2 regions of the Arthrobacter sp. Sr33 genome follow, and region 1 is predicted to be linked to the other one. Evidence: riboswitches for the same ligand, from Rfam matches in the RefSeq annotation. Region 1 holds a riboswitch; the other holds the start of a gene.
What was found. A riboswitch is a leader RNA that binds a small molecule or an ion and turns the genes downstream of it on or off. The one in region 1 is predicted to bind thiamine pyrophosphate.
Positions count from the first base shown of each region.

Region 2: linked by a shared signal. The riboswitch ahead of ACX80T_RS06275 (ECF transporter S component) and the one ahead of thiC (phosphomethylpyrimidine synthase ThiC) in region 1 are both predicted to bind thiamine pyrophosphate.

Region 1 is NZ_JBTNDD010000006.1:211,418-215,879, reverse strand. It holds gene ACX80T_RS10390 (GAF and ANTAR domain-containing protein) at 1-217, shown strand, start outside; gene ACX80T_RS10385 (class I SAM-dependent methyltransferase) at 347-979, opposite strand; gene thiD (bifunctional hydroxymethylpyrimidine kinase/phosphomethylpyrimidine kinase) at 1,150-2,043, opposite strand; gene ACX80T_RS10375 (thiamine phosphate synthase) at 2,031-2,246, opposite strand; TPP riboswitch at 2,571-2,680, shown strand; gene thiC (phosphomethylpyrimidine synthase ThiC) at 2,683-4,404, shown strand.
Region 2 is NZ_JBTNDD010000003.1:249,753-254,214, forward strand. It holds gene ACX80T_RS06270 (ABC transporter ATP-binding protein) at 1-1,414, opposite strand, end outside; gene ACX80T_RS06275 (ECF transporter S component) at 1,420-2,037, opposite strand; TPP riboswitch at 2,106-2,223, opposite strand; gene ACX80T_RS06280 (DUF4235 domain-containing protein) at 2,361-2,621, shown strand; gene mnhG (monovalent cation/H(+) antiporter subunit G) at 2,629-3,024, opposite strand; gene ACX80T_RS06290 (monovalent cation/H+ antiporter complex subunit F) at 3,028-3,285, opposite strand; gene ACX80T_RS06295 (Na+/H+ antiporter subunit E) at 3,282-3,866, opposite strand; gene ACX80T_RS06300 (Na+/H+ antiporter subunit D) at 3,863-4,462, opposite strand, start outside.

The DNA of each region.
Region 1 (4,462 bases):
CATGGAATCACGCACGAACATTGACATGGCTGTGGGAATTATTATCGCCCAGAACCACTGCACCCAGGCTGAAGCGGTTCAAATACTCCGGCGGGCTGCCAGGCATCAACAGATCAAACTACGTGCGCTGGCGGAACGGATCGTCCAGACGATCAACTCGGCGCCGGCAACCACCCACTTCGCCCCCGCCCCCGGGCAGAGCTACGGGAAAAACTGAGCCGGGTTGCAGCAGAGGAATACGAGCAAACATATTATGATCTACAAGCCGGTCCGTCACCCGACGCCGCCGCCAACAAACAGGCGGCATGATTCCCGGGACGGTTCACTGAGACCGGCTATTCGGGTGTCAGTGCTTCAGGATGAAGATCCCGTCGGGTCCGGTATGAGCGTTTAGCGCACCTGGTTTGGAATGAACGCTCACCGACCAGGCTGAGTCCTGTTCGAAGGAGCTGAGGTGCCAATCGGAGAATCGATTCAGGAACAGTAATCCTGCGAGCCTTGCCGCGGCGTCTTGGGCCTTCGGACCACCCCTTGTAGCAGCGGTGGTACCAACGACAAACAAACCACCGTCTACTAACAGCCCAGAGACCTTCCTGAAAGCGTCCTCCAAAATCTCTTCAGAAAGGAACGCTGGCACGTTGCCTGACATCAGGATGACCTCGTACCGGTCGGGAAGACCCTCGGCGCGCAGGCGCTCGTCGGATAGTTCTTCCACTGCCAGTTGTCGATACCAACCTCCATCGAAAATGTCCTCGGCCACATCCAGAACCGCCCGAGTCGGATCAATGCCGTAAGCCCTGTGCCCGCTCTGACGCAGTGCGTTAGCTGCCGATCCGATGCCGCACCCTATATCGAGGATCCGACTGTTGCGGTGGGCCAGCATGTCTATAAACCGTGCGTCGACCTCGAAATCCGTACCCTTTCCCACAAGCTGGCGCATCTTGTCTGCGTAAGCATCGAGGTCAGCACTTGGGATCATGAAACCCATGGTTGGGTCCCCGGGTAGGAGTCCAGCTGGCATGAGCCCTCGTCGGTAGTCCGGTGGCACCTACGGATGGCACCGAATCATCTATTGCCCGTTCTCGCCGGGATTCTCGTATTCATCGGCGGACTTATTGGGCCCGAAACCGATAGGACACGCCCTCTTCCTTAAGGCGTGCTGCTGTCCTGTTTGTGCTGCAGGGTATGGGCCGCGGCCCATAGCTGGTGGAAGTGGTTGATAGGCCCGTTGCCGTGTCCTACCTGTAATTCGTCGGCGTGGATGAGTGTGTCCTGCAACCAGTTCTTCGCCTGGCGGACGGCATCGGCCCAATCACCGGTGCGTGCCATGACGGTAGCGACGGCGGAGGACAGGGAACACCCGGTTCCGTGAGTGTTTTTGGTTGTAACCCGAGGGTGGATGAATTCCACGACGCTTTCGCTGGCACGACCTATCCGACCGGTGACATCGACGAGTGCGTCGGGACTGGATTCTGTTGACAGGTGGCCGCCTTTGACGAGCACGATTGTTCCCGATGCTGTGGACAGCTTCTTGCCCTGTTCGATAGCTGCAGGCCAATCCTCGGCCTTTGGTTCATCCACCAGGACCGCGAGTTCGGGAAGATTAGGGGTGACCAGATCCGCTTGGCTCACCAACTCCCGTAACGCGGTTTCGGCGTCGGCAGCCAGGAGCCTGTCCCCGCTGCTGGCTACCATGACGGGATCCAGTACTACCAGCGGCGGGTGCACTTGGCGGAGCCAGTCCCGGACGACGGTGATGGTTCCCGCATCTGTCAGCATGCCGATTTTCACGGCGTCGATAGTGACGTCATCGCTGACCGCTTCGAGCTGTTCAATCAGGAAATGTGCCGGCGGCGTGTGAACGGAACGGACACCGAGGGTGTTCTGTGCCAAGAGGGACGTGACGACCGCCATTCCGTACCCGCCCATGGCGGCGATGCTTTTCAGGTCGGCCTGGATCCCGGCACCACCGGTCGGGTCTGTTCCGGCGATGCTGAGGACCCGCGGTATGCGGTGCAGCGTTGAAGCTTCTAGTAACACCATTCCTCCTTAAGCGATTCGGCTGCGGTCCGGGGATCGTCGATTGCGCAGACCGCTGAAACAACGGCCGCCCCGGCGGCACCGGCATCACGCAATGAACGTACGTCAACGCGGCTGATACCCCCGATAGCGACGCAGGGCGATGTGCTTGACTGCCACCCTAGCCTTTCAGCATCCCGTTCGTAGAACAGAGCCAGGGTCCCCAACGGATGCGGTTAGGAACAGCCCTTTTGCAGGGTGTCTGTCTCCGAAGGGTTAAGCCTAGGCAGCAGCGAGACTACGGTCACTTCCGGTAGAACGGGAGCTTGGGCATCTACTAGGCAAACAGGGCGAATGAAAGCATTGTTGGCCGCAGGAACCTGTCCGGGTAATACCGGGAAAGGATGCGTTTGATGCTCGGATTATCTACGGCCATCGTTATCACTCATTGCTCCCACAAGTTGCCCGTTCGAATCGATTTATTCGAGTTTGTTCATTGTGTTGGGGCCGGACCGCAGGTCCCACTTTTCTGGGTAGGGGTGTTAGGGTCGTTTTATCCACACGGGTGCCCTGTTGCAGGGGCTGAGATCGGGCTGAGGCAGTCCGCGACCGTTGAACCTGTCCGGGTAATGCCGGCGAAGGAAGTAGGAACCTTTGAGTGCTATGAATTCACAGTCCCTTTCGTATGTTCACGATTCCGAGCATGGGCTGGCTGTACCGGTCACGGAAATCGCCCTCGAAAACTCACCGGGCAACCGTCCTAACGAACCACTTCGCGTCTACCGCACCGCCGGTCCGGGCAGTGATCCGGTGGTGGGCCTGCCGCCGCTGAGGCGGCCCTGGATTGACGGCCGGGACGACGTCGAGCAGTATCAGGGGCGCGAACGGAACCTGTTCGACGACGGCAAGTCGGCGGTCCGCCGCGGCCGTGCCAGCCAGGAATGGAAGGGTGTGCAGCCCATCCCGCTGCGCTCCCGCGACAGGAAGATCGTTACGCAAATGCACTACGCGCGTCACGGGGTCATCACCGAGGAGATGCGGTTTGTCGCGTTACGCGAAAATTGCGACGTCGAACTGGTCCGCTCCGAAGTCGCAGCCGGGCGCGCGATCATCCCCAACAACATCAATCACCCCGAATCGGAGCCGATGATTATCGGCAAGGCCTTCCTCGTGAAGATCAACGCCAATATCGGCAATTCGGCGGTCACCAGTTCCATCGCCGAAGAAGTCAGCAAAATGCAGTGGGCAACCCAGTGGGGCGCAGACACCGTCATGGACCTTTCAACAGGAGATGACATTCACACCACCCGTGAGTGGCTCATCCGCAACTCCCCGGTGCCCATTGGCACCGTACCCATCTACCAAGCACTGGAGAAAGTGAACGGCGAGGCTAACGACCTGACCTGGGAAATCTTCCGCGACACTGTTATTGAGCAGTGCGAGCAGGGCGTGGACTACATGACCATCCACGCCGGAGTGCTGCTGCGCTACGTTCCACTCACCGCCGAGCGCGTCACTGGCATCGTCTCCCGGGGTGGATCGATCATGGCCGGGTGGTGCCTAGCTCACCATCAAGAAAACTTCCTGTACACGCACTTCGATGAACTGTGTGAGATTTTCGCCCGGTACGACGTCGCCTTCTCACTCGGTGATGGGCTGCGACCCGGGTCCATCGCGGACGCCAATGATGCCGCGCAGTTCGCCGAACTGGACACCCTTGCCGAGCTAACGAAACGGGCCTGGGCGTACGACGTCCAGGTCATGGTGGAGGGACCTGGCCACATCCCCTTCCACCTGGTCCGGGAGAACGTGGAAAGGCAGCAGGAATTGTGCAACGGGGCCCCCTTCTACACCCTCGGCCCGCTCGTCACCGACATCGCGCCAGGTTACGACCACATCACGTCGGCAATTGGGGCGACCGAAATCGCCCGGTACGGCACCGCCATGCTCTGTTACGTGACGCCGAAGGAACACCTCGGCCTGCCCAATCGGGACGATGTCAAGACCGGAGTGATCACCTATAAGATTGCCGCGCATGCCGCCGATCTAGCCAAAGGACATCCGGGCGCTGGGGAGCGGGACGACGCCCTCTCAAAGGCACGCTTCGAGTTCCGGTGGCGTGACCAGTTCGCGCTTTCGCTGGACCCCGAGACGGCTGAGCAGTTCCACGACGAAACACTTCCTGCCGAACCGGCGAAAACTGCACACTTCTGCTCGATGTGCGGACCGAAATTCTGTTCCATGCGGATCTCCCAGGACATCAGGGACCAATTCGGGGGCGCCGCCGCGCAGGAAGCTATCGCCGGGATGGCAGGAAAGTCCGCCGAATTCCGCGCCTCAGGCGGCAAGGTTTACCTTCCCGAACCCGCTCTACCCCAAACCTAAAAAGCACAAAGTAGCCATGGGATCATCCGTTGCCTGCGCAGGCGGGTCACGGAGATAG
Region 2 (4,462 bases), on a different contig from region 1:
GGGTGACCGCCAGCAGGCTGCCGCCGTCCTGGATCAGTTCGGCAAGCAGCGCGACGAGTTCGGCCCAGGTGTTGGCATCCTGCCCGAAGGTCGGTTCGTCCAGGACCAGGATGTCCGGGTCTGTTGCCAGCATGGTCGCCACCGAAAGCCGCCGCTTTTCACCGCCGGACAGGGTGAAGGGGTTTGCCTGCAGCAGGGAGGTCAGTCTCAACCGCTCGGCGATGGGATCCACCCGCCGCCGGACCGCCGCCTCGTCAGTACCCCCTAGCCGCCGCGGACCAAATTCCAGCTCGTCGATTACCCGGTTGGTGAGGAACTGGTGCTCGGGTTCCTGGAACACCGTCCCAATCCTGGTCACCAGTTGCGCTGATTTCCAGGCGTGCGGGCTACTCCCGGCTCCGCGGGAGAGGGCCGGTGCGGCCTCCAACTGGCCGCGCCGCGCCGGCAACAACCCGGCCAGGGTCAGCGCAAGCGTCGATTTTCCGCCACCGTTGGGGCCCACGATGCCCAGGGATGAGCCGGCGGTGAGGGCGACGTCGACGCCGTCGAGCACCGCCGGTCCCCGTTTGGCCCGCGCCACTGATAGTCCCCTGGCAGTAAGCAGCTCCTCCCCCGGTGAGGATAGCTGCGTGGGAACCGACGGTTGATGACCGGGGAGCCACACCCCCGCCGCCGCCAGCCGGGCCCGGGTCGACGCGTCGGTCAGCACCGTGCCTGGGGGGCCGTCGGCGAGGATCCCGCCGTCGGCCGCCAGCACCACCACCCGATCCACCACATCGGCCCACACCGCCACCCGATGCTCTACCACCACAAGGGTGGCGCCGGTGCGGTCCAGGACCCGCCCGACGGCGTCCCTTACCTCCAGCACACCGGCCGGGTCGAGATTGGCGGTCGGTTCGTCAAGCAGCAGGAGCCCGGGTTGCATCGCCAGCACCGCCGCCAACGCCAGGCGTTGCTTCTGGCCGCCGGACAACGCACTGGTGGACCGATCCAACGGCACCTCAAGCCCCACGTCGTCGAGCGCCCGCCGAACCCGCTGCCAGATCTGGTCGCGCGGTACGGCCTGGTTCTCGGCGCCGAAGGCCACCTCGTCACCGACCCGGGCCAGCACAATCTGAGAGTCCGGGTCCTGAAGCACCAGCCCCGCGCGACCGCGCACCTCACCGGGAGGCCGCCCGTCGAGGGTGAGGGAACCGTGCTGTTCGCCCTGCCCCTCATCGCCGAGGACACCAGCCAACCCGTGCAGCAGGGTCGACTTCCCGGACCCTGACGCGCCGAGCAGCAGCACCCGTTCTCCGGGCGCTACTGTCAGGTCAACGTCCCGGACCGCCGGGGTTTTCCGGCCGGCGTGCCGCCAGCTCCAGCCTTGCGCGCTGATGCTGACGGCCGACGGCGTATTTCCGTGGTCAGCCATACCGGTTAGACGTCAGCCGTTCGTCCGGAGGCGAAAGCCGACAGCACCCCCGTCTTGGCCAGGGCACGGACCGCCAGCCACGACACCAGGCCAGCGATAATCACGCCCGAGATCGAGGCGAACACCACGTACATCAGTTGCCATTCGAAGGCCCAGAGGGCGTTGTACAGGATGTTCTCGCTGATCGAGAGGGCCAGGCCCGCGCCAAGCCCGGCGAGCAAAGCCACCCCGAGGTTCCACCTGCGGTACAGGAACAAGAGGAAGATGAGCTCGGCCCCGACGCCCTGAATGGCTCCGGAGAGCAACGTGGTCAACCCGAACTGGGTGCCCAGCAGCGCTGAAACCGCTGCAGCCAGCACTTCGCAGTAGATGGCTGCTCCGGGTTTCCTGATGATCAGACCGCCAAGTACCCCCGCGATCAGCCAGCCACCTGTGTAGAGACCGGCCAACGGCGGGAACGCTCCGGTCAAGGCAGCGATGCCCGTGTAGCCGGCCGACCATGCGAAGAACACCACCCCGACGGCGACCGCCACCACCGAGGCAACGACAATGTCGACCACCCGCCATTGATATCGGGCGCGCAGCGTCGACGTGTTTTGAGTTGGTGCAGTTGATGAAGCCATGTGAATTTACCTCCTGAGGTACAGGAGGGGAGGGTATCCGGGCCCATGGCGGGTGCCACCGGCCGGGCACCCTGAGATACTCGACTCCCTTCGCCGGTACTAGCCGGATCAGGTTCGAGGGTCTGCGGTAGGCCGCACTCTCAGCGCCCGTCCATCTGGATGGACGGCGCTCCCCTGTCGTATGTTTAGCAATTTCAACTCTACACCTGAGAGGTTCGTACCCACCACGGTGGCCGGCGGCGGGCTCCCGGCTGTGCTGGTGCGTCTCACCTCAACAGGAAAACGCTAGGCTTGAGAAAAGAGCCACCATCGAAGGAGACACCATGAATCAGCTTATGAAACTGCTGGGCGTAGCACTGAGCCTTGGCGCGGGCATCGCCGGAGCCAAGGTCGTGGATTTCATCTGGCACAAGACCACCGGCAAAGCCTCACCGAAGGACGAGGACGGGCTCGAAAACAGCCTCCGTTCCGCCCTCGCGTTCGCGCTGATCTCCGGTGCCGTGCGCGCCGTCCTGCAGGTCCTCACCAACCGCACCACGCAGCGGGCAGCCAACCGGTTCGCGAAGTCCCGCGACCTGACGTAGGTCCTATTTACGTCTCATCGGGGCGCTCGGTCGGATTCCGGCCGGGCGCCCTCTTGTTGGCGGCGTTCTCCACCACCTCGTCAAGTTCATCCATGCTGAGCAGGTCTCGCCGCAGGTGTTTGGTGCGGTATCCCGCCCGGCCCACCATGTGGGCTGAGACGGGGACGGTGAGGAGCATGAAAATCCAGCACACCAGCAGGACCGGGATCAACACCCAGCTGCGCATCTGTAAGCCCATGGCCAGAAGGAACAGCAGCAGTCCCAGCACCTGAGGTTTGGTTGCCGCGTGCATCCGGGTGAGGAGGTCAGGGAAACGGAGCAGGCCGACGCCGGCAGCAACCGACATCAGTGCCCCTCCGATCATGAGAACGGCTGTCACCACGTCAATGAGAGTCTCGCTCATGCCCTACTTCCTGTCCGTGACGAACCGGGCGACGGTCACGGATCCAATGAATCCGATCACCGAAATCCCGACCAGAAGCACAATATTGTCCAGGTGCCGGTTCACTGCCATGTCCACGGCCAGCGCTCCACCAATGATGGCGAGCAGCACATCGATCGCGAGCACCCGGTCCAGGATCGAGGGGCCTCGCGCAATCCGATACAAAGCGCACAGGGCGGCGAATCCGAGCAACAGTCCCACAATAATTACGGCGCTCGTCATTTCCGGATCCCCTCCTCACGCTCTTCGTTCTCCTGATCGAACCGGACCTCAGTCTGCAGCAGCGCCAGATCATCCCGGGTTCCCATAATCCTGATCAGCCAGGCTTCGGTGGCCCGCACATCGGACCTGATCTTCGCCGCACCCTCCGGCGTCTTCACATTCAGGCAGTGCAGGTACAGCGTGGAGGTAGAGCGGTCCACCTCCACCACCAGCGATCCGGGGATCAGGGAGAGCGCGTGCCCGGTGACGGTCACCAGAAGGTCGGACTGGCTCCGAAGCTGGACTGCCACCACCGCGTTGACAAGCCTCGGGCCCTGCGTGAGCGAGAGCCAAAACACTTCGAAACTCGCCACCACGAGCTTGTACAGGAATCGTCCGATGAACGGGACCGCGTACAACACGTTGAATCGGCCGCTGAGCTCCACCGGCGGCAGGTACAGCAGGTTGGCCACTGCGTAGGCGATCAGGCCGCCAAAAATGAGGTTCCCCGGACTGAAGTCCTGCCACAGTGCGCCCCAGACGATGACCAGCCAGATAATCAGGGGCAGTTCCGTGATGAAGGGGATCTTCTGTCGGCTCATGGCGCGCTCCCTTCGCCCAGGACCGCTTCAATGTAATCGGTCCGCTCCAGCATGTTCTGCGCAGCGTTGTCGCTGATTTCAAACAACGGACCCGCCAGGAGGGTAAGGGTGACTCCCAGACCGACCAGGCCCATGGTGGGACCGACCATGGTGCGGGGTAGCAGGTTCACCGCTTTGCGCCCGGAGAACCGCCCAGTGGTCTCGCTGTTGACGCGCTGCGAGGTGCGAACGGCTGATCCGTCTGCCTTGGTGGCGAGCAGGATGGGATCCGGGTGCAGTGCGTCTTCGGGGCGGCGCCAGAAGGCGCGGTTCCAGACGCGGGCAATCGCCAGCAGGGTCAGGAGGCTGGTGAGCACACTGGCGCCAACCGCCACATAGGCGATGGGTGTGCCCAGTTCGACGCCGGCCTGCAGGATACCCAGCTTGCCGAGGAACCCGGAGAAGGGCGGTATTCCGGCCAGATTCATTGCCGGGATGAAGAACAGTACGCCAAGTAGCGGCGATAGCTTGGCGAGCCCACCAAGGCGATCCATATTGGCGGTCCCACCACGGCGTTCAATCAACCCGGTCACCAGGAACAGGCTGGTCTGCACCGT